One region of the Paenarthrobacter sp. NPDC092416 genome, then DNA from elsewhere that is predicted to be linked to it. Evidence: predicted binding sites of a transcription regulator. Region 1 holds the regulator's gene; each other region holds the start of a gene.
What was found. The regulator LexA, encoded in region 1, represses DNA repair genes until DNA is damaged. The targets are predictions, from matches to a motif close to TCGAACANNTGTTCGA.

Region 1 (7,993 bases):
ACTCGGGCTTATCGGCGACGGCGCGCCCAGCTGGACCGGGATCGACGTCGGTTCGCCGTTCGATTACCCCAAACAGGGGGTGTTGTACGTAGCCAAGCACCTGCCAAAGCCTGGTCGCGGCACATCGCTGGAAGCCCTGGACGAACTCGAAGACCTCATCCGAGCCTCGGGCGGGGGAGCGCTGTGCTTGTTTTCCTCACGTCGGGCTGCGGAAGAAGCAGCCGACGCCATGCGCCTCCGGCTCGATGTCGATATCCTCTGCCAAGGCGAGTCGACCATGGCTGCTTTGGTGAAGCAGTTCGCGGACGAACCTGATACCTGCCTCTTCGGAACCATGTCCTTGTGGCAAGGGGTGGACGTGCCGGGTGGTTCGTGCAGGCTCGTGGTGATCGACCGCATTCCGTTCCCGAGGCCGGATGACCCCCTGATGACCGCCCGATCGCGTGCCGTGGCTCAATCCGGAGGCAACGGTTTCATGGCCGTCTCGGCGACCCACGCTGCTATCCGATTGGCGCAGGGCGCAGGTCGCCTGATCAGGTCAACGGGGGACAAGGGCGTTGTAGCGGTCTTGGATTCCAGACTATCCACCGAGCGGTACGGAGGATTCCTGCGTGCCGCGTTGCCCCCATTTTGGGCGACGACCGACCGGGGCGTTGTACGTGGTGTCTTGCAACGATTGGGCGGCAAGAAGCCGTAAAGGCGTGCCCTAGAGGGAACGCAATACTGAGACCACCTTGCCCATGATGGTGGCTTGGTCGCCGAGAATTGGCTCGTACTGGGTGTTCTGCGGCAATAGCCACGTGTGGCCGTCGCGCTGACGGAACGTCTTCACCGTGGCTTCGTCATCGAGCAGTGCTGCAACGATGTCGCCGTTGATGGCGTCGTTCTGGCGGCGGACCACTACCCAGTCGCCGTCGCAGATGGCCGCATCAATCATGGAATCGCCGGCCACTTTGAGCATGAACAATTCTCCGTGACCTACCAGTTGGCGGGGGAGCGGCAGGACGTCCTCGACTGTTTGTTCGGCCAGGATCGGTCCACCGGCCGCAATGCGGCCAACGAGCGGAACCATGGCAGTGTCACTGGCGCTGGCAAGTTCTGTGACGTTGAATCCGCCGGCACTGCGAAGGTTTGTGGGGGTCTCGACGCCCGGGATGGCGCCGCCGTCGAGCGTCAAGGGCATCAGGACTTCCATGGCGCGCGGCCGCTTCGGGTCCCTGCGCAGGTAACCGAGCTTCTCCAGTTGCGAGAGTTGGTGGGTCACGCTGGACAGGCTGGCCAGGCCAACTGTGTCCCCAATCTCGCGCATGCTCGGCGGATAGCCGTTGTCGTTGACTGAACGCTGGATGGTCTCCAGAATCTTCTTCTGCCGAACGGTCAGGCTCTTGGGGCTCTTTTGAGGCTGCTGGCTCCGCAGGGGTGTCCCGCCGCCGGTGGCTTTCGCTGCCATGTTCGCCATTGCCTTTCCGTCCGCCCATGCACCAACCGAGGTGCCCGGGGATGTCAGGTCTGAAAAATGTCAGACCCTCCTGTTCCACTGAAACAGTGCCTGTTTCTTCACTCAAACGTAGGGCAGGCGCAGGCGTTTATCAAACATTTGTTCTAGCGAGTCTCGACACCGTTCGTTGATAAGTGCTAAAAATGTCATAGCAAGGTTCGAATATGTGTTCTATAAAACCTGCGGAACCGCTGCGAGTGTTCGAAGAAAGTGTTCGAACGGTTGGGTGGCTCCGGAGGGAACACAAGGAATTGGCAGCCGATCACCGGGCATCCGGTGCGGCAATCGCTCAGAAGGGCTCAGCTCATGTCCGCACGCACCACCATCGCTGATATCCGCAGTACACCGGTTCCGGCACGGCTCCGGCTCACTACGCGGGGACGGTTCGTCTTCTTCGGTCTTCCGGCAATGCTGCTGATGGCCGTGCTGCTGAGCCTCGCCGGATTCGTCAATTCACCCGCCAAGGCCTCGGACTCCACGGCCCAGCTTCAGCCGCTGGTTGCCAGGACCGTCACCGTCCAATCCGGGCAGTCTTTGTGGGGTATCGCCGGCGCAGCTGCACCCGAGCGTGATCCGCGTGACGTTATTGCCGAGATTATCCAGCTGAACGATCTCCGCGGCGGACGAATCCAGCCCGGGCAGCAGCTGTTCGTCCCGGCAAACTGACGGCTTCAACTGAGCATGCCGTGGCAGAATCCGGTAGTAACCCCAAGGGGTCTTTCGGCATCCCGGGGGTGGCCTGGCGTCACAGTTACTCGGCATGGGTGGCGGCCCCTTAAACTGTCTTGGTGAGTGACCAGCTTGAGCGACTTGACCGACTTCCCCTCCGGACCAACCTGCGTGGACTGAGCCCCTATGGCGCACCGCAGCTTGATGTCCCTATTCTGCTCAACGTCAACGAGAACACTCATGGAGTCCCTGCGGATGTCCAGGCCGCCATTACCGAAGCCGTTTCTGCTGCGGCTACCGGGCTGAACCGCTATCCGGACCGGGAGTTCACTGAGCTCCGCGAGTCCCTGGCCCAGTACTTGGGCCACGGTCTTTCGCCGGACAATATCTGGGCCGCCAACGGTTCCAACGAGGTCCTCCAACAGATCCTCCAGGCTTTCGGTGGACCGGGACGCAAGGCCCTGGGATTCCCTCCCACGTATTCCATGTACCCTCTGCTGGCCAGCGGAACGGACACCGAGTATGTCCGCGGTGTCCGCGGTGACGATTACGGGCTCGACGCCGCGTCGGCGGCTGCGCAGGTGCGTGACACGGGAGCCAACATTGTGTTCCTGTGCTCACCGAATAACCCCACGGGCACGGGCTTGGGTCTTGACGTCGTGGAGGCTGTTTACGAGGCCGGCGAAGCCAGCCAAGCGATCGTGATCGTTGACGAGGCCTATCACGAGTTCGCGCACGACAATACGCCCAGTGCCTTGACGCTTCTTCCCGGACGCGAGCGATTGATCGTCTCCCGGACCATGAGCAAGGCGTTCGCTTTGGCTGGCGCCCGCCTGGGCTACATGGCGGCAGCCCCCGAGGTCACGGATGCCATTCGCCTGGTCCGCCTGCCGTACCACCTGTCGGCTGTCACACAGGCAACTGCTCTTGCGGCCTTGACGCACCGCGAGGCCCTGATGGCCGACGTCGAGGACATCAAGGTCCAGCGCGACCGAATCGTCACCGAGCTTCTTCGCATGGGGCTCAAGCCTGCGGCGTCGGACTCCAACTACGTCTTCTTTGGTGGCTTGGAAAACCCGCACGCCATCTGGCAGGGCTTGTTGGACGCGGGCGTGCTGATCCGCGATGTCGGTATCCCCGGCCACCTGCGCGTGACAGCCGGAACCGAGACGGAAACCACTGCCTTCCTGGAAGCGTTGGAATCGCTTCTGGACGGCCAGAAGCCTGTGCCCGCCTAAACTGGTACCTAGACCCCACCCACCCTTTGCACATAAGGACGTCCCAATGAGCGAAACCGGCGCCACGCCGTCCGCTGCCCGCACCGCGCGCATGGAGCGCACCACGAGTGAATCCTCTGTCTTGGTTGAGATCAACCTTGATGGCACGGGTGTCTCGGACATCAGCACTTCGGTTCCGTTCTATGACCACATGCTGACCGCGTTGTGCAAGCACTCCCTGATTGACATGACCGTCAAAGCGACGGGTGATACTCACATTGATGCCCACCACACGGTGGAAGACGTCGCCATTACCTTCGGTGAGGTCCTGCGGACAGCGTTGGGAAACAAGGCCGGTATCCGTCGCTTCGGCGAAGCAACCGTTCCCCTGGACGAAGCACTTGCCCACGCGGTGGTTGACGTATCCGGGCGTCCTTACCTGGTGCACGGTGGCGAGCCTGCCGGCCAGGAATACCACCTGATCGGTGGCCACTTCACGGGATCGCTCACGCGGCACGTCTTTGAAGCCATCACCCTCCACGCCGGCATCTGCCTGCACATGAACGTGCTGGCCGGCCGCGACCCGCACCACATCGTGGAAGCCCAGTTCAAGGCGTTCGCGCGCGCACTCCGTGCTGCCGTTGAGTCGGATCCCCGCGTTGAGGGTATTCCTTCCACCAAGGGTGCCCTGTGAGTGGACAGATCCTGAAGGACGGCGCCGTCAAGGACGCCACGGCTGCCATCAAACCGGAGTCCCCGGAAGGCAAGCCCACTGTCACAGTGCTGGACTACGGGTCCGGCAACGTCCGCTCTGCCGTGCGCGCTTTGGAGCGTGCCGGTGCCCAGGTGGTCCTCAGCGCGAAGCCGGAAGACGTCCTGAATGCGGACGGCCTGCTGGTGCCGGGTGTTGGCGCCTTTGAGACCGTCATGAACGAGCTCAAGTCAGTGGATGCCATCCGCATGATTGGTCGTCGCGTTGCCGGTGGACGTCCTGTCCTTGCCATCTGTGTTGGCCTGCAGGTCCTCTTTGAAGCCGGGGTCGAGCACGGCATCGAGTCAGAAGGCATGGCCGAATGGCCCGGCAAGGTGGAACTACTCCCGGCACCCGTCGTGCCGCACATGGGCTGGAACACAGTCCAGGTGCCGGAGGGCTCCAAGCTGTTCGCCGGAGTCGAAGACGAACGTTTCTACTTCGTGCACTCCTATGGTGTGCAGGAGTGGAACTTCGATGTCGTCCAGCCCCGCATGGCCCCGCCGCTGGTTACCTGGTCCGAGCACGGAGCACCGTTCATTGCTGCCGTGGAAAACGGTCCGCTGTGCGCCACGCAGTTCCACCCCGAAAAGTCAGGCGACGCCGGTGCGCGACTCCTGCGCAACTGGGTAGACGGTCTGCGGAAGCCGGGCACGACGACTCCCAGCGGGAACGGTGCCGCCTGACATGTGGTCCGTCATCCTGATGGGACTCGCCGGAATCCTGGTGGGCGGAGGAATCTCTTTCCACCAGCAGAAGAAGCCCACCTGGGTCTCAGTCTCTTTCTACGTGCTCGCGGGAATGTCCCTGCTGGCCGCTTACCTCCTGACGCTGCCGGGCAACTGACAGCCCGCGTCCCAACCAATTTCGAGGACCTTCATGACTACCTCCGCAACGTCCGTACTGGAACTCCTGCCTGCCGTCGACATCGTTGATGGTCGGGCCGTCCGTCTGCTCCAGGGCGAGGCTGGATCCGAAACCAGCTACGGAACTCCGCTCGAAGCAGCCCTGAACTGGCAGAACGCCGGAGCCGAATGGGTACACATGGTGGACCTCGATGCCGCCTTTGGCCGCGGCAACAACGCAGACCTCATCAGCGAGGTCGTTTCCCAGCTCAACGTGAAGGTAGAGCTCTCCGGTGGCCTGCGTGACGACGAATCCCTTGAACGCGCCCTGGCGTTGGGTGTTGCCCGCGTGAACCTCGGAACGGCTGCGCTGGAGAACCCGGAGTGGACGCGCCGCGCCATTGATCGCTTTGGCGACAAGATCGCCGTCGGACTCGACGTCCGCGGAACCACGCTTGCCGGCCGCGGCTGGACCAAGGAAGGCGGCGACCTCTGGGAGGTCCTGGCCCGCCTGGAGGATGCGGGCTGTGCACGCTACGTCGTCACCGACGTCACCAAGGACGGAACTTTGCAGGGGCCGAACGTGGAGCTGCTCCGTCAGATGGTGCAAAAGACCGGCAAGCCCGTGGTCGCTTCCGGTGGCATCTCCAGCCTGGAAGACCTCAGGGTGCTCCGCGAATTGGTACCCCTGGGCGTGGAGGGCGCGATTGTTGGCAAGGCGCTCTACGCCGGTGCCTTCACCTTGCCCGAAGCCTTGGACGTTGCCGGCCGTCGCTGATGCCTCACCCCGACAACAACCACCACGGCCACGGCGATCACGCTGGCAGGCGTGAATTGCCCGGCCACATCGCGGCCGCCCTGGCTGGCGCCGGGGGCGCGACCGACTCCGCAGGGCAGCCCTGGGCTGGCCGCAGCCTCAGCGGTGACGACGCGAAGATCCACAATTTCGAGGACGACGACGGTTCGGCCGACACCGGATATCTCACCGCCATAGCCGCCCTGGTGGATGGAACGGGTGGCGAAGCTGCTGTGGTCGCGTCGCTTGCAACGGCAAGGGTGTTCGTCCCGATAGTCGCCCAGCTCGCGGAGGAGGCTGAAGGCGTTGACGGCCTTCACGCCGACAAGCAGGCCGATATGGCATTGGTCACACTGAAGGCGCCGGATGGTCGTACTGCCATGCCGGTCTTCACGTCGGCTGCTGCTTTGGAGAAATGGCACGCCGATGCCCGGCCTGTGGCTGTTTACGCCGCGCGTGCGGCATTGTCGGCCGTCTCCGAAGGTGCGCAGTTGCTGGTCCTCGACCCCGGTTCGGACTTCACTTTTGTTGTCCGCCGCCCAGCCATGTGGGCCCTTGCCCAGCAGCGGGACTGGACGCCGTCATACCTTGATGATCAACTGGAGGCTGCTCTCGCTTCAACGGTTTCGGCCTTCCGGGCGGTCCATCGACTCGAAACGCAGCCCGGCGCCGGAATTGCGTCGCTGACCTCGGATGGCCGATCGGTCCCCGGCGGCGGCGCGGGTCCTGAGCTGCGCGTGGTGCTCTTCCTGGAAGATGGCCTCGATGCCGTGGCAGTGCAAGCGCTCGTTGCTCAACTGAACGAGGCGTGGGCGCGGATGGATTCTTTCGCCGAGGGTGTTGACTCCATTGAAGTGAAATTGCAACGTGCGGCGCAGGAGCCTGGGCAGCACTAACGGCGGTGCCTGTTCCCAGGGGCTGCCCCGGGGGAACAAGAGGATATAGCCAGTGAATTTCGCTCTCTACAAAGAGATGCTCGCCATCCGCCCTGTCCGGCGGCTCCTGATCGTGGGCATGATCGCCCGTATCCCGCACTCGGCAGCAGGCGTGCTCTTGACGCTGCACATCGTCCTGACGCTGGGTCAGGGGTACGCGGCTGCCGGTGCGGCTGCAGCTGTCATGACCATCGGTATCGCTTTGGGTGCGCCATGGCGCGGACGCCGCGTGGACATGGTTGGGCTGCGGAAGGCGCTCATTCCGTCGGTGATTTCCGAACTGGTGATCTGGTCCATCGTTCCGCATGTGTCCTACGCATGGCTCCTGCCCCTGGTCTTTGTAGGCGGCCTTTTCACGTTGCCGATCTTCAGCGTGGTGCGGCAATCCCTCGGCGTCCTGGTGGACGGCGACCAGCGGCGTTCGGCGTTCGCGCTGGACTCGATCGCAACGGAGATGGTCTTCATGATCGGCCCTGCGGTCGGCGCCATTGTGGCCACCACTGGATTCTCGGCCATCGGATTGACAGCAGTCGGGGCCTCGGTCTCTGTGGCGGGCATGTTCCTTATCTGGTTCAATCCACCCACGCGGAGCGAGGACACGTGCAGCCCCGAGGAATCTGCGGTCCGGGCTGCCGATGACCTCGCGGCGGCGGAAGCGGCCATGGTGGCCTCCGCTCCCGGACACGTCCAGGAGGCGGCCTCTGAGATGGCGCCTGCAGCATCCAGGGCAGCTGCGATGAAGAGCCGGGTCGCGCGGAATTTCACGTGGTTTACTACCGCGGTGGCTGCTTTGTTCGCCGTTGCTGCCGGTTCCGGCATGGTACTTAGTGGCACCGACGTGGGCATCGTGGCGCTGCTGGAACGAGGCGGTCACCAGAACGAAATCGGAATCGTCTTCTTCTTTTGGTGCGCAGCTTCTGTGGTCGGTGGCCTGATTTACGGTGCCATGAACCGACCGGTCCCACCCATGCTGCTCCTCCTCGGAATGGCGGCGCTGACGATTCCCATGGGCTTTGCGCAGGATACGTGGACGCTGGCGTTCTTGTCGCTCATGCCTGGCCTCCTTTGTGCGCCGGTGCTGTCGGCATCATCGGAGATGGTTGCCGACCTCGTGGACGAGGAACGTCGCGGCGAAGCGATGGGCTGGTATGGCTCGGCACTGACTGCGGGTGTCGCGCTTGGTGCGCCAATAGCAGGTGTTTTCATCGACGGCGTGGGGCCGTCCGGCGGGTTCGTTGCGATTGGTTCGGCCGGCGTCGTGCTGTGCCTGACGGCACTCGTC
Region 2 (7,993 bases), on a different contig from region 1:
CATGTCGTCGTCGTTCGGGAACGTGCTGCGAAGCGATTCGTCAAGCCCGAAGTAGCGGATAGCCGGTCCGTCCACGGTGTTCGCGATGCGTGCCACGCGGGGATCTTCACGGTTCAGGACCACGGTGCCTGTGGTTTTGGCCGCAATGTGCTCAAGCAGGCTGGCCGTCTTGTCGATCTCACCGAAACGGTCCAACTGGTCGCGCAGCACATTGAGCAGGAGGCTGAAACGGGGTGGAACTTTGTTGACGAAGTGGACGGCGTGGGCCTCGTCGAGTTCCAGGATGGCGACGTCGGCGTCGAGGCGTCCGCGCCAGTCCACCTCGCCCAAGAGAGACGCTGCAACCCCGCGGGTGAAGTTGCTGCCGGTGCGGTTGGTGAATACCTTCAGGCCCTGGCTTTCGAGCAGCTCAACCACCATTTTGGTGGTGGTCGTCTTGCCATTCGTGCCGCTCACCACTGCCACGCCATGGGGGAGCGAAGCCAAGGTCCGCTGCATGAAGCCGGGGTCGATTTTTTCGACCACCAAGCCCGGAAAAGCCGACCCGCCACCTCGGAGCCTGGACAGTGTGCGGACCAGCTTGCCGAGGGGGACGGTGAAGGAAAACATGTTCTGTAATATATCCCAGTTGAGGCATGAAACCGGGGTCGGAGGTTGTTGCGGGCAACCCTCAGGAACGGGTTTTCCCATCAGGGCCACTATGATGGTCGAATGACCAACCCCCTTTCCGACGCTTCATCGCGCGTGGGTTCAGGACTCCGGATCGGCGTACTGGCTCTCCAAGGCGACTTCCGCGAGCACCTTCGTGCTGTGGAGGCAGCCGGCGCCACGGGTGTAGGTATCCGTCGTCCAGCAGAGCTGGACGACGTCGATGGCCTCATCATCCCCGGCGGCGAATCCACCACCATTGACAAGCTGGCCAGGATCTTTGAGCTGACGGACCCGCTGCGCAAACGGATCGCTGACGGGCTCCCCGTGTATGGATCATGTGCCGGCATGATCCTCCTCGCTGATGAAATCGCTGATCCCTCCACGGACCTCGACGGAAATCCCCAGCAAACTTTTGGCGGGCTCGACATCACCGTCAGGCGCAACGCTTTTGGCCGCCAGCGCGAATCCTTCGAAACGGACCTTGATTTCAAGGGACTCGAGTTCAGCGCCGGGGAGTCAGGCGTGGATCCGGTCCACGCCGTCTTCATTCGTGGTCCATGGGTGGAGCGGGTTGGTCCCGGCGTTGAAGTACTGGCACAGGTAGACCCTGACCATGCCAGCCACACGGCCACTTTGCACGGGTTGGCTAGAATTGTTGCAGTGCGTTCCGGCCACCTGCTGGCCACCTCCTTCCATCCGGAAGTGACGGGCGAGAAGCGCGTGCATGAACTCTTTATTCGAATGATCAGAGGAGAAGCGTAAAGCATGTCAGGCCACTCCAAATGGGCGACCACCAAGCACAAGAAAGCCGTCATTGACGCCAGGCGTGCAAAGTCGTTCGCAAAGCTGATCAAGAACATCGAAGTCGCTGCCCGCATGGGTGGCCCGGACCTCGCAGGCAACCCCGGCCTGGAACTCGCCGTCACCAAGGCCAAGAAGACTTCGGTGCCCAACGACAACATCGACCGCGCCATCAAGCGTGGGGCTGGCCTCACCGGTGAAGTGGTCGACTACACCGAGATCATGTATGAAGCCCGGGGTCCCCAGGGCTCGGCCCTGCTGATCGAATGTCTGACCGACAACAAGAACCGTGCGGCATCCGAGGTTCGCCTCGCAATCTCCCGCAACGGCGGCACCATCGCCGATCCGGGCTCGGTCAGCTACCTCTTTACGCGCAAGGGCGTCGTGGTGCTTCCGAAGAATGGCCTCAGCGAGGACGACATCCTGATGGCAGTTCTTGAAGCCGGAGCCGAAGAAGTCAAGGACAGCGGCGAGAACTGGGAAATCCACTCCGAGCCCACCGACCTTCAGGCCATCCGCGACGCTTTGAAGGAAGCGGGCATCGAATACGAAACGGATGAAGCCGAATTCGTTCCGTCCATGCAGGTTGACCTGGATGTGGACGGCGCCAAGAAGTTCATGAAGCTGGTGGACGCTTTGGAAGATCTGGACGATGTCCAGAACGTCTACAGCAACGCGGACCTCAGCGACGAAGTGCAGGCGGCGCTCGAAGCCGAGTAGTACCTCGATTGACGACCAACAGGGAGGCCCGGACTTGACTCTTCGCGTACTAGGAGTCGACCCGGGCCTCACCCGTTGCGGCATCGGCGTGGTTGACATTGAGCGTAACCGTCGCGCCACCATGGTGGCCGTCGGCGTGGTGGGAACCTCTGCAGAGTTGACCTTGGATAAGCGCCTGCTGGTCATTGCAGAGGCCATTGACGAGTGGCTCGATCGGCACAAGCCGGACGTCGTGGCAGTCGAGCGGGTTTTCTCCCAGATGAACGTGAGCACGGTGATGGGTGTCGCCCAGGCCTCCGGCGTGGTCATCGCCGCTGCGGCGCGGCGTGGAATTCCCGTCGCGTTGCACACCCCATCCGAAGTCAAAGCCGCAGTGACCGGCAGTGGATCCGCCAACAAAGACGCAGTTACCAAGCTTGTCACCAAGATTCTGCGCCTGGATGCGCCGCCCAAACCGGCGGACGCGGCGGATGCACTGGCACTGGCGCTGACGCATGCGTGGCGGGCGGGCAGCGGCATGGGTGCAGCGGCGGGCTCTTCAGGCAAGGATTCGCTGACGCCGGCGCAACGGGCGTGGGCCGAAGCCGAAGCAAAAGCGCGCCGCGCACGCTGAATGTCCGAAGCCCTTGCTAGGGTATTCGTAGATATGTTCGGATAGTCCCGTTTGGTCGCCGGTTTCATCGGCATCCAGCGGACAGTAATTCAGGAGCCGGGTCTTGATCAGTTTTCTCCGCGGAACCGTAGCCCATGTTGGCCTGTCGACGGCCGTCATTGACCTCAACGGTGCGGGAATGAGCGTCTACGCCACCCCGCAGACCTTGAGCCACCTCAAAATCGGAACTGAAGCCAAGCTCTTCACCTCCATGATCGTCCGCGAGGATTCCCTGACGCTGTTCGGTTTCGCCGACGCCGACGAACGCGAGGTCTTCGATGTTCTGCTGAGCGTCAGCGGGGTAGGGCCCCGCTTGGCGTTGGCAGTTCTCGCTGTTCACGAGCCCGAAGCGATCCGCGTCGCCGCACACACTGGCGATGGCAAGGCGTTCACAAAGGTACCTGGTATTGGCCCCAAAGTGGCCGGACGCATCGTTCTGGAACTGGCTGGCAAGCTCGTGCCGCACGGCACCGGGACGGGCACGGCACCCGTCGCCGCCGCGAACACCGAATGGAAGCCCCAAGTGGTGGCCGCCATGACCAGCCTTGGTTGGTCGGAGAAAGATGCAGCCGGCAGCATCGACAAAGCCATGGCCGATTCCCCTGAACTCGTGGACGCCGGAAACGTCGCCCAGATTCTCCGGGCAACGCTGCGCTGGCTCGGCCAGGATGGCGCACGAGCCGGAAACCGCGTAGGCAGCCGTGGCTGAGCAATCCCTGGTTGCCGGGGGAGAAGAACCGGAAGAGCGGGTCATTGAAGCCGCCCTCCGGCCAAAGAATCTGCACGATTTTGTGGGTCAGCACCGGGTGCGCAAGCAACTCGCCCTGGTTCTTGAAGCGTCCCGTATGCGTGGTCGCAGCGCGGACCACGTGCTCATGTCCGGTCCGCCAGGTCTCGGCAAAACCACCCTGGCCATGATCATCGCGGCAGAGATGAACGCTCCGCTGCGCATCAGTAGCGGTCCGGCCATCCAGCATGCCGGTGATCTTGCGGCGATCCTTTCCTCCCTCTCTGAAGGGGAAGTGCTCTTCCTCGACGAAATCCACCGCATGTCCCGGCCTGCTGAGGAAATGCTCTACATGGCCATGGAAGACTTTCGCGTCGACATCGTGGTGGGGAAAGGCGCCGGAGCTACCGCTATTCCCTTGGAGCTTCCGCCATTCACGTTGGTTGGCGCCACCACCAGGGCGGGGCTGCTGCCGGGACCGTTGCGCGACCGCTTTGGCTTCACCGGACACCTTGAGTTTTACTCCGTTGCCGAGCTGGAGCTCGTCCTGAGGCGCTCGGCAGGATTGCTGGACCTCAAGGTCAATTCGGCTGGTTTCACCGAGATCGCAGGACGGTCCCGTGGTACGCCCCGTATCGCCAACCGCCTGCTTCGCCGTGTCCGCGACTGGGCCCTCGTGCATGGAATCGACCAGATCGATGCGCGTTCGGCGTCGGCAGCCCTTGATATGTATGAAGTGGACCAGCGTGGATTGGACCGCCTCGACCGTTCAGTCCTGGAAGCCCTGATTACCAAGTTCAATGGCGGGCCTGTGGGCCTTTCCACCCTGGCGATCGCCGTCGGTGAAGAGCCCGAGACCGTAGAGACCGTCGCCGAGCCGTTCTTGGTCCGTGAAGGCCTGCTTGGGCGTACACCCCGCGGCCGGATTGCCATGGCCTCCGCATGGACCCACTTGGGCTACGCAGTCCCCGCCAGCGCATTTGGCCAGGAAACGCTGGCCCTCTTTGACGAGGATGAAAACCACGCCGAAAGCGTAGATACCATCGGTTAACACCCCGTGTTCAGCTTTTCCCACTAGACTGGTATGACGCTCGGCACGTTCGAGTCCTTGATCCATGCGCCCGCTTAGCGGTGACGTGCATTTGCTGTGTGGGGTTTACTTCCGCGGCTGCAGGATCTCCGGGGGACGTTGCCGTGAACCAAAACGTAAGTACAGAACGGAACTTCCCTGTGGATCCAATGACCATATTGCTGTTCGTCATGCTTGGACTCTTTGTCTTCATGATGTTCCGCCGCAACAAGAAGACCCAGCAGCAACAGGCGCAGATGCAGTCCAAGTTTGCCCCGGGCGTCGACGTCATGACCAGCTTTGGTCTCTTCGGACGTATCGTGTCCATCGACGAAGCTGAGAACAAGGTTGTTATTGAGCTGTCCCCAGGCAACCAGGCAACGGTTCACCGCCAGGCGGTCACGAAGGTCATTGAGCCGGCCGAAGAGGAAGCCCCGGTTGTCCCGGACGACGCTTCTTCCCTGACGCCTGCTGAAGCTGAAACGCCCGGTGCGGCTGAGACGCCGGAAGAAACCATCGCGCGCCTCAACAAAGAGGACAAGAAGGACAACTAGCATCGTCAGTCGCGGCAACACCGCGCATTAACTTCTACGGCAGCGGAGAGCCGCCGGCAATCGCTTACCTGCGACGGCCGGCGGCTGTCCGGCGATAACAGGAAGATTGAAAATGGCACGGACCGGCCCCAAAAACTCAGCCCGCAGGGTGCTGACTTGGCTTGGAGCAATATTCGTTGTACTGACAGCAGTCCTGGGTGGCGGAGTGATCTCCGGACATGCCAGCTGGGCCCCCAAGCTCGCCTTGGACCTCGAAGGCGGTACCCAGATGATCCTGGCGCCCAAGGTAGAGGGCGCCTCGGACATCAATGAGGAACAGCTGAACCAGGCAGTGGCAATCATCCGCCAGCGCGTGGATGGTTCGGGCGTGGCCGAAGCAGAAATCAGCACGCAGTCCGGCCGCAACGTCGTGGTGAGCCTGCCGGGTACTCCCTCCAAGGAAACCCGCGCGCTGATCCAGGCATCGGCAGACATGAACTTCCGCCCTGTCATCGCCGCAGGAGACCCCGCTGCCGTGCCGGAAGAGTCCCGAACTCCGGAAGATCAGTTGCCCAAGCCCACGGAGGCTCCGGCCAACGCGAGCGACGACAACTGGGTGACTGCTGACATCGTCAAGGCATTTGAGGCCCTGGATTGCGTCAACCCTTCCGACGAGAAGCAGGAACGCTCAGATCCCACCAAGCCCTTGGTGACCTGCGAGCCCGCCACTGCCACGACTCCTGCGATCAAGTACATCCTTGGTCCGGTTGAAGTCAAGGGCCAGGACATTAGCTCGTCCACTTTCGAGCAGGTCCAGGGCGCACAGGGTTCGGTCACCAACTCCTGGGGCGTGACCATCACCTTCAACTCCGATGCCACGGCCAAGTTCAAGGAAGTCACGGAGCGGCTGAACCAGTTCTACACAGCTTCGCTGGCCCAGGGCGGCAACGACCCCAAGGCGCAGTTCGCCATTGTCCTTGACGACAAAGTGATTTCCGCACCGCGGTCCCTTGCAGTCATCACCGACGGTAAGCCGCAGATCACAGGAAACTTCACCCAGGCATCGGCGAAGGCTCTTTCCGATCAGTTGCGCTACGGCGCCCTGCCCATCAGCTTCGAGATCCAGTCCCAGGAGCAGATTTCCGCGACCCTCGGTGGCGACCAGCTCCGCCTTGGCCTGTTGGCCGGTGTTATTGGCCTGTTGCTGGTAGTTGTCTATTCACTCTTCCAATACCGTGCACTTGGCCTTGTCACCATTGCGTCCCTTGTGGTGGCCGGCGTCCTGACCTATCTGGCGATTGCCATTCTTGGCTGGACCGAAAACTATCGCCTGTCACTCGCTGGTGTTGCTGGCTTGATCGTTGCCATCGGCCAGACAGCGGACTCGTTCATCGTTTACTTCGAACGTATTCGTGACGAGCTGCGTGAGGGGCGTGGCCTGGTCTCAGCCGTGGAGAACGGCTGGAAGCGCGCCAAGCGTACCGTGTTGGCCTCCAAGGCAGTCAACCTCTTGGCGGCCTTGGTCCTGTACTTCGTGGCTGTTGGTAACGTCCGAGGGTTTGCGTTCACGCTGGGCTTGACGGCCATTGCCGACCTCATTGTGGTGTTCATGTTCACGCACCCCACTTTGCAGGTGCTGGCCCGTACCAAGTTCTTTGGCGAAGGACACCGCTTCTCCGGATTGTCGCCCGACCGCCTCGGCGCCATACCGCTCTATCGCGGCGCCGGCCGCCTCCGGACACCGGACGATAAGCCGGCTACTGTCCGTGCCCGCAACTCGGGTGCTGTGGCCGAGGCAGAACGACGCATGACCATCGCCGAACGGCGCCTCGCCGAGAAGGGCCAGTTGACCGGCACTTCCAACGGCACCAAGGAGGAGAAGTAATGACAACGAGCTTCGCAACCTTCGGCCACGAGCTCTACACGGGCAAGCGTTCGTACAACTTTGTCGGCTCCAAGAAGATCTGGTTCACGATTGCTGCCGTAGCCGTGGCGCTCTCCATCTTGATCCCCGTCTTCAAGGGTGGGTTCAACCTTGGCATTGAATTCAGGGGTGGCTCTGAGTTCACTGTTTCCAACGTGGGCAGCACTGAGGCAAGCCTCGGCGAGAAGGCGGTCCACGATGTTGTGCCAGGCGCCATTCCGCGCGTCGCCAACGTCGCAGGCAATACCATGCGGATCCAGACCGACCAATTGACGGACGACGAGACGAACCGCATCAAGGACGGCCTCACCAGCGCTTATGGCGTTACCGAGAACGAAGTCACGTCAAACTTCGTTGGTCCCACCTGGGGTCAGGACGTCACACGTCAGGCCCTCATCGGCCTTGCGGTGTTCGTTGGCCTCGCAGCTGTCCTGATGGCTTTGTACTTCAGGACGTGGAAGATGTCCTTGTCCGCCCTGGTGGGCATGGCCGTCACGATGTTTACCACGGCGGGTGTCTACGCCCTCAGCGACTTCGAAGTCACGCCGTCGGCAATCATCGGCTTCCTCACCGTCCTCAGCTATTCGCTGTACGACACAGTGGTGGTGTTCGACAAGATCCGTGAGAACACTGCAGACATTTCGACGTCCAGTCGCCGCACCTTCGCAGAGGAGGTCAACCTGGCCGTCAACCAAACCCTGGTCCGTTCCATCAACACCATGATGGTGGCTGTCCTTCCGGTTGCGGCCATCCTCTTCATCGGAGCAGGGTTGCTTGGAGCAGGTACGCTACGCGACCTCTCGCTGGCTCTTTTTGTCGGCATCCTGATTGGTACGGCGGCCACGATCTTCATCGCCGCCCCGCTCTACGCCTGGCTCCGCCAAAGCGAGCCGGAGCTTGTTAAGCAGGCGAAGAA
Region 3 (7,993 bases), on a different contig from region 1:
AGTACGCGGCCGGCGACGATGATGCGCTCACCCTGCGGCTCGCCGTTGTGCTGGATGGTCAGGTCCGACTCCAGCGCGTGCACATCCTGGTGGCCGAACGCAGGCGAGTAGAGCTCGATTGTTTCCGGGTCCGCGTGGTGCAGGCTCTTGGTGGGGTGGCGAAGGATGCTGCTGCGGTACGGCGCGTAATCCAGGCGCGGCATGGTTTCCAGGCCCTTGCCGTTCCTGACGGCCTCAGCATAGCGGTCGCCGATGCCCTGGATCTCAGCACTGAGGTCCGCTTGGGTTTCCACTTTCTTGGAATCATGCGCGGCGTGTGGCTCAGCGGCGGGCACGAGCTCATCGGATTCGAGCGCTTGTGTGGTCTGGTCTTGCGGCACAGCCGGCTCCTTTCGGTTGATGGGTTCTCTTTGGTTTGCAGGCAGCGGGTTTACACCCGGTGGAGCGAGTCGTATTGGACGGCGTGGCGCACCGGAGCGTTGGGCGCCCCGTAGCCGTCGTAGTTGCCCCGGCGCTCCACCATTTCGAAGAACACACTGCCCACGGTGGCGGTGTAGAAGTGGAGGAATTCGCCGCTGGCGTCCCGGTCATACAGAAGGTTGAGCTCCTTGAGTGTGCCAAGGAATCCGGGTTCAAGATCGAACCGGGCGTCCAGGTCCTCGTAGTAGTTGGCCGGAATCTGCAGGAACTCAAGGCCCCGATCGCGGGCGGACCGGGCCGTGGCCACGAGGTCGTTTACGGCGAAGGCAATGTGTTCCTGGTACGTTTTGCGGGCCTTTTGGGCTTGCTGCGCCGGTGCCAGGTTCAGCACGAGCCGCACCGCGCCGTTGCTGGTTTCCATGACCTGCGAGCGCACCAGGCCGCTGGGGCTGGGGACCTCGGCGAACGGCTGCGGTTCAAGGGCAAGGGCGCTGGTGTAGAAGAGGACGGCTTCGTCGAAGTGCTGCCAAGGCTGGGCCAGGTTGACGTGGTCAATCACGGCGCTCCGCGCGGCTCCGGTATGTTCCAGTCCCTCGCCAAACTCGTGAGTCCAGGCGGCGGTTCCGTCCGGGCTGCCCTGGCAGAGGAAGATCTCGGTGGAGTCCGGCGCGGAGATGCCTTGGAAGACTTCCTCATCGGCCTGGACCTTGCGGGCAACCACCGGCGCCTTGAGTTGCTGGGCGCGAGCGGAGGCAATCACTGGGGAGTCGACGTCGAACCCCAAAGCGGCGATAGCCGGTTCCGAGTGCGATGCCGCTTGCTCGTTGATGATCACGCGGGCCTGTCCCATGGTCCAGAGCTGGACGTCCTTAGTGCGGTGGCGGCCTTCGAATTCGAAGCCGAGCTGGCCCAGGAGCTTCTCAAGCTGCGCGGTGTCGTCGGCCTTGACCTCGGCGAAGTTGAAGCCGGCGGGCTCGTTCACCTTGGGCAGCGTGGCCAGTTCCATGGGATAACGACGGCGGGACGCGCTGCCGTTGGCGGCCGCGGCGTCCGTGGGGCTGCTTGCGAGCCACTTGGCGCTCTGCTCCTCCAGCCAGATCAGGGAGCGCATGGCATCCACGGCGGTGCGCTCAACATCTGACTGGCGGAAGACGTCATTGAAGACCTCCAGCGAGACCGGACCCGTGTAGCCGGCGCGGACCACGTGGCCCATGAACTTGGCGAGCTCGAACTGGCCCTCGCCCGGGAACACGCGGTAATGGCGGCTCCACGAGAGCACGTCCATGGAGAGCTTGGGGGCGTCGGCAACCTGGACGAAGAAGATCTTCTCCGCGTTGATCTGCTCGATCGGCGCGGTGTCCCAGTCGCGGGAAAGGATGTGGAACGAGTCCAGGCACGTTCCGAGGTTGGGGTGATCCACCATCTCGACCAGACGATATGCGTGCTCGTAGTCGTTGACGTACTTTCCCCAGGCCAGGGCTTCGTAGGCAACTTTGACGCCGTGATCCCCGGCCAGCTCGGCGAGTTCCGTCAGCTGGGAGGCGCGGAGTTCGTCGTCGTCAATCGTGGCGGTAGCAACGTTCGAGCAGACCAGGATGGTGTCCATGCCCAAGCGTTCCATCAGGTTGAACTTGGCCTCAGCCCGGCGCAGGTTGGCTTTGAGCAGGTCCGGAGTGACGCCGTCGAAATCCCGGAACGGCTGGTACAGATCCAGGCCCAAGCCGAGGTCGGCGGCCATTTTCCGGACTTCCTCCGGGCTCAGCGGCGAAGTGACGAGGTCCTGCTCGAAGATCTCGATGCCGTCGAAACCCGCGATGGCGCAGGCCTGCATCTTCTCTTTCAGCGTGCCGGACAGGCAGACCGTGGCGATCCCGGTGCGCATCAGTGGCCTGCCTTGGTCAGTTCAGGAGCCGCTGCCGCGGCGTCTTCCACCGCGATCAGCTCCAGGAAGTGGGCCCGCATCCGATCGCGATCGGCGTCGCGTCCCGTGAAGAGCTGGAAAGCGTCGGCAGCCTGACCAACTGCCATGCGACCGCCGTCGAGAACGTCACAGCCTTTCGCGCGGGCCTCGCGGACCAACTGCGTTTCGATCGGGCGGTAGACGATGTCCGCCACCCAGTGCCGCGATTCCACGAGGTCGATGTCCAAGGGCAGTCCCGGGTGGGCAGCCATGCCAATCGGAGTGCAGTGCACCAGGCCGTCGGCGAGGGGCATGAGCACGCCCAGCTCAGCGGGAGTGCGCGGCGTGACCGTTGCCTTCGGAAAAAGGTCGCCGAGTTCGGCGGCACGTTCCGCGGCGCGGGATGGGTCCATGTCCACGAGGTCCAGCGTGCTGACGCCGGCTTTGAGCAGCGCGTACGCCACGGCGGAACCGGCACCGCCCGCACCGAGCTGGACCACGCGGTCGAGCTTGGCGGTCGGCAGCCCGGAAGTGAGTGCCGCGCCGAAGCCGGAGAAGTCTGTGTTGTGGCCGATGAACCGGCCGTCTTGAATCAGGACCGTATTGACGGCACCCAGGCGACGGGCGTCGTCGGAAATTTCGTCAAGGTGCTCAAGCACCAGCTGCTTGCACGGGTGCGTGATGTTCAGCCCGTTGAAGCCCATGCGCTGGGCTGCGGTGAGGAGATCCCCGACGGCGGTGGCCGGCAGCGCGAGTTCCAGCAGGTCGATGGGGCGGTACAGCAAGCGGAGGCCTTGCACATCGGCTTCGCGTTCGTGCATGGGCGGCGTGAGCGAGGGCATGACGCCTTCGCCAATCAGGCCCACCAGAACGGACTCGGCTCGGTTGCTCATCCTAAAGCTCCTTTGACTTCAGCACCTCGGGCTTTGGCGCTTTCTGGGGCGCCGCTGCTCCGGGTGTTATTCAGGTTACTACAAGCGTTCATATTCCGCACACTTGTTCTTATCGCGAACACTTGCGACGCGCTGACCCAACTGAGTCGCAGTTGTGCGCGTTTAGCGGCCCCAAAACGCGCACTATTGCGACCTAGTTGGGCTAACGCTGCGGGAGGCGGGCCGCGAGTTCAACCGCAGCTTCCTGCAGGGTGGGCACGTGCGAGATGAGCTCCTCCATGGTGAGGCGGAACACCGGCACGGCCGTGGCCAGCGAGGCAAACGCGTGCCCCTGGGCATTGAGGACCGGAACGGCGACAGCGCGCATGCCGATTTCGTTTTCTTCGTCCATCACGGCGTATCCCTGGCGGCGCACCTGCTCGATTTCCGCGCGGAATGCATCGCGGTCGGTGATGGAATGCTCCGTCAGCGGATCCAGAGGGAGCTCTTCCAGCAGCCTCTTGCGCTCAATCTCTTCCTCGAAGGCCACGATGGCCTTGCCTACGGACGTGGTGTGCAGCGCCCCCAGATGGCCGGGGTCGCTGGTGACGCGGAAGGTCTTGGGGCCATCCACCTTATTCACCGTCAGATGGTGGTTGCCGTCACGGACGGACAGGATAGTGGCCTCATGCGTTCGCTCGGTCACGCGCTGGAGGACCGGCAGCGCCGTGGCTGCAAAGCCGTGATGATTCGAGACTCTCTGGCCGAGCTGGAACACGCGCAGGCCCAGATGGTAGCGGCGGCCATCCGGCTCATAGTCAACAAACCCGTCGCGCGTCAGCGAGCCCAGGAGTCGATACGTTGTGCTGAACGGCAGCGCGGCACTTCGCGCCAAGTCCGCAGCGCTGGCACCCCTCGGCTCGTCGCCCAGCAATACCAAAAGGCTCAGGGCCTTTCCGACCATGTCGGTTTTTGTGTCCTCTTTCACACTCATAGTGAAATGCTCTCATATCGTGAGAGCTATTTCTAGATGGTGGTGACTTCTCTTGACAAGTGACCCCACTCACAGCCACTATTGCTGTATTACACAAGTAGCTCTCACCATGTGGTTACTTTTGGGATGAACCAGCCGCACCTCGCTTGGGTCTTCCCTCAGAGCTTTATCCGCGACATCGTCGTCACAGAAGGAACACCCAATGAGCCACACCATGCCGTCAGCGACGCCAGGCACAGAAACCACCACTGGAACTCCCAAGAAAGCCGCACTTGCCAGCTTCCTGGGCAGTGCGGTGGAGTACTACGACTTCTTCATCTTCGGCTCCGCCGCCGCCCTGATCTTCCCGCACGTGTTCTTCCCCTCCGCCGACGCCAACGCGGCCATCATGTCGTTCGCAACGTTCGGCTTCGCCTATGTCGCCCGGCCCGTGGGCGCCGTGATTCTGGGTCACTTTGGTGACCGGATCGGCCGGCAAAAGGTCCTCATGTTCACGCTGGTCCTCATGGGCGCAGCAACCTTCGTAATTGGCTGCCTCCCCGACTTCAAGACCATCGGCTGGTGGGCCCCGATCCTGTTGGTTGTCGCCCGTCTTTGCCAGGGACTCTCTGCCGCCGGCGAGCAGGCTGGCGCTTCCTCCATGACTTTGGAGCACGCCCCGGACAACCGCCGTTCCTTCTTCACCTCTTGGACCCTCACCGGCACCCAGGGCGGCCAGATCCTCGCTGCGTTGGTGTTCATCCCGGTGGTGGCACTGCCCGACGACATCAAGTACGGCATCGGTTGGCGAATTCCGTTCTGGTTGAGCGCCGTGGTTGTTCTGGTGGCCTTCTTCATCCGCCGCACCCTCCACGAGCCGCCGGCCTTCGCGGAAGCCAAGAAGAACAATGAGATTTCCAAGCTCCCCGTTGCCGATCTCCTGAGGCTGCACTGGCGCGATGTCCTCCGCGTTGTCTGCTGCGCCTTTATTGCCGCAGTGAGTACCGTCTTTGGAACGCTGGCCATCAAGTACGCCCAGGATGTTGCCGGCGTCAACAGCACCATCACGCTCTGGCTGGTGGTTGCGGCCAACGTTGTCGCTTTGGGAACGCAGCCGCTGTTCGGCATGCTCTCGGACAAGATCGGCCGCAAGCCCGTGTTTATCTACGGAGCCCTCTCCAGCGCGATCATGACGCCGGTGTTCCTGCTGACCCTCGAGGGCGGCAACGTGCCGCTGATGTTCCTGGTCTCCGTAGTGTTCTTCTCCTTCGGATACGCCGCCGCCAACGCCGTATGGCCGTCCTTCTACGGCGAAATGTTCAGCACCAAGGTCCGCTTCTCCGGTTTGGCCATTGGCACCCAGCTGGGCTTCCTCATGGCAGGCTTCGCACCGGCCATCGTCACGGCTTTGGGTGGCACCAAGCCCGGCGGATGGGTTCAGATCTCGATCTTCACCGCGGTGATCTGCGTGATCGCCGCTGTGTCGGCCCTGACAGCCCGCGAATCCGCCAAGACTCCCACCGCGGAGCTCGGCCTGCACAAGTAATCTCTGCGCTCCTGCCCACTTACTGGGCGCCAGCACCGGAAAAGCCCGGAATGTCCCCCGACATTCCGGGCTTTTCGCTGCCTGACCAAGTGCGAGGCGAGAGGTAACCGGGAAGGAGCGCAGGCCCCGGGACGAGAGCTACCGCGGGTTCAGCGCCACCGGTTTGAACTTCCCGGCACCGGTCCCGGAGTACATCAGCAACGTCCCATCGCCGGCCACTCCCACAACTGAAGGATCGCCTGTTCCAGTGAACCCATTGCCGAGGGCAGCGATGCTGGAGAACATGTTCCATCCGGAGCCCAGGTAGGACCGCGAGAGGAACCCCCCGGCCCCGTTGCCCGGGTACAGCCAGAGCCCACCGTCAGCTGCCCTGCCCAGAAGGTCTTCCCTGCCGTCCCCGTTGAAATCGCCGGCCTGCAGCACCAGGTTGAACATGTCCCACCCGGTACCGATCTGCTTTCGGGACAGGAAACCACCGGAACCATTCCCCGGGTAAACCCACAGCACACCGTCCGAAGACTGCGCCACGATGTCCGGTTTCCCATCGCCCGTGAAGTCGCCCGGGGCCAGCAACTGGGTGAAGCCTTGCCAGCCTGTGCCGATCTGTTTGCGTGCCAGGAACCGACCCGTTCCGTCCGTCGGGTAGAGCCACAGTGTTCCATCGGCAGCCCGGGCCACGAGATCGGGGTGGCTGTCGCCGTCGAAATCGCCGGCACTCAACACCGACGTGAACTGACCCCAACCCCAACCGACCTGCACGCGATTGCGAAAGCTGCCCGAACCGTTGCCGGGGTAAAGCCACAGCGCGCCATCGGCTCCGCGGGCCAGGATATCCGCGGCAGCATCGCCGTCGAAGTCGCCCGCTTCCCACACCTGGCTGAAGCCGTTCCAGCCGGTCCCGATCGCCAGACGATCCGCGAAGCCGCTGCCGTCGCCCGGGTAAAGGGTCATGGCGCCGCCCGCAGCCGCGGCGAGCACGTCCACCCGCTTGTCACCGGTGAAGTCCTGCCCACCAACGATGTCGCCGGCGCCGTTCCAACCACTTCCGACGGCGGTACGCGGCAGGAAGCCACCCTTGCCATCGCCGGGGTAGACATAGAGGCTGCCGTCGCTGGCCCGAGCCAACAGGCCAGCCGAGCCTCCACCGAATGAACCTGACGGGGCCAGGCTGTTGAACGCCTCCCAGCCTTGGCCGATTTGCGTTTTGGCAAGGAAACCACCCGAGCCGTTGCCGGGGTAAAGCCACAGTATTCCGTCGGAACCCGTCGCGAGTACGTCGCTGCGGCCATCGCCATTGAAGTCGCCCACGGTGACCAGTTGCGTGAAGCCTTGCCAGCCGAAACCGATCTGGCTCCGGGTCAGGAACCCGCCCTTGCCGTTGCCGGGGTAAAGCCACAGGGCGCCGTCGCTGGTGCGGGCAAGGATGTCCGCGAAGCCGTCGCCATTGAAGTCGGAGGTCCCCAGCACCGCGTTGAAAATGCCCCAGCCGGAGCCGATCTGCACGGGATCGTCCAACCGATTCCCCGGGAGACCTGAAAAGAGGAGGAGGGAGCCGTCGGCTTCGCGGGAGATCACGTCGGCCAGCTTGTCGCCGTCGAAGTCGCCCGCGGAGAAGCGCATGCGCGCCTTGAGCTTGGGATCGGCGTTAATGGTGACGGTCGCCGAGGTCGAGGAAACAGCGTTGATGGTGACTTGCGTGCCGGTGTAGGTGGTGAAGGTGCTGCCGGCCTGCCATGCGTGGTTCTTCGCGTAGTACGCCTCAGGGAACGGGATGGTTGACGGCATGAGAATCAGCGACGACGCGATGGTTGCCCCGCCACGCTGGACGATCTTGACGCCTCGGTTGCCCTCCCGCCCGGCGGCTGAGAGGTAGCTGTCGTAGCCAACCGGCTGCCGGAGCTCGAGGTAGTAGACCTCGCGGCTGATGGGATCGGTGAACTTGATGGCCCGTTGGGCATCGGTGCCGCCCCAAGGTTTGAGCGTGTAGCTCTTGACGCCCGTTGCCACGCCGACGTCGCGGATTTCGTCGCCTCGACCCAGCCCGGCGTAGTCCCAGAACGTGGAGCTGACCACCGGTTGCGCGTACTGGGCAGCGCCCATGATGTCGGTGGTGTCGCCGTACTCGCGGATGTAACAGGACGTGTCCGTGAATCGTCCGTTGCTGTCCACTCCGACGTCGGAAGCACCGCTGTAACACTGCAGCGCGTCCGCGTGCATGAGGCCAATGACATGCCCGAATTCGTGGCTCATCACGTTGTTGGAGAAGTTGCTGATCTGCGGCA

Region 2: a site for LexA is predicted at 2,811-2,826, ahead of ruvA (Holliday junction branch migration protein RuvA). Genes of this name have one in related genera too.
Region 3: a site for LexA is predicted at 3,309-3,324, ahead of ACIQC5_RS22660 (shikimate dehydrogenase). Genes of this name have one in related genera too.

Annotation. Positions count from the first base shown of each region.
Region 1 is NZ_JBIVQG010000002.1:750,518-758,510, forward strand. Features, by position in the region: gene ACIQC5_RS07535 (ATP-dependent DNA helicase) at 1-697, shown strand, start outside; gene lexA (transcriptional repressor LexA) at 707-1,450, opposite strand; gene ACIQC5_RS07545 (LysM peptidoglycan-binding domain-containing protein) at 1,805-2,164, shown strand; gene ACIQC5_RS07550 (histidinol-phosphate transaminase) at 2,287-3,405, shown strand; gene hisB (imidazoleglycerol-phosphate dehydratase HisB) at 3,452-4,078, shown strand; gene hisH (imidazole glycerol phosphate synthase subunit HisH) at 4,075-4,821, shown strand; gene ACIQC5_RS07565 (hypothetical protein) at 4,823-4,981, shown strand; gene priA (bifunctional 1-(5-phosphoribosyl)-5-((5-phosphoribosylamino)methylideneamino)imidazole-4-carboxamide isomerase/phosphoribosylanthranilate isomerase PriA) at 5,015-5,758, shown strand; gene ACIQC5_RS07575 (SseB family protein) at 5,758-6,672, shown strand; gene ACIQC5_RS07580 (MFS transporter) at 6,725-7,993, shown strand, end outside.
Region 2 is NZ_JBIVQG010000007.1:125,000-132,992, forward strand. Features, by position in the region: gene ACIQC5_RS14560 (MurT ligase domain-containing protein) at 1-609, opposite strand, end outside; gene pdxT (pyridoxal 5'-phosphate synthase glutaminase subunit PdxT) at 712-1,413, shown strand; gene ACIQC5_RS14570 (YebC/PmpR family DNA-binding transcriptional regulator) at 1,417-2,172, shown strand; gene ruvC (crossover junction endodeoxyribonuclease RuvC) at 2,207-2,785, shown strand; gene ruvA (Holliday junction branch migration protein RuvA) at 2,889-3,533, shown strand; gene ruvB (Holliday junction branch migration DNA helicase RuvB) at 3,526-4,602, shown strand; gene yajC (preprotein translocase subunit YajC) at 4,791-5,174, shown strand; gene secD (protein translocase subunit SecD) at 5,287-7,038, shown strand; gene secF (protein translocase subunit SecF) at 7,038-7,993, shown strand, end outside.
Region 3 is NZ_JBIVQG010000020.1:7,523-15,515, reverse strand. Features, by position in the region: gene pcaH (protocatechuate 3,4-dioxygenase subunit beta) at 1-380, opposite strand, end outside; gene ACIQC5_RS22665 (bifunctional sugar phosphate isomerase/epimerase/4-hydroxyphenylpyruvate dioxygenase family protein) at 431-2,302, opposite strand; gene ACIQC5_RS22660 (shikimate dehydrogenase) at 2,302-3,213, opposite strand; gene ACIQC5_RS22655 (IclR family transcriptional regulator) at 3,416-4,186, opposite strand; gene ACIQC5_RS22650 (MFS transporter) at 4,389-5,711, shown strand; gene ACIQC5_RS22645 (FG-GAP repeat domain-containing protein) at 5,850-7,993, opposite strand, start outside.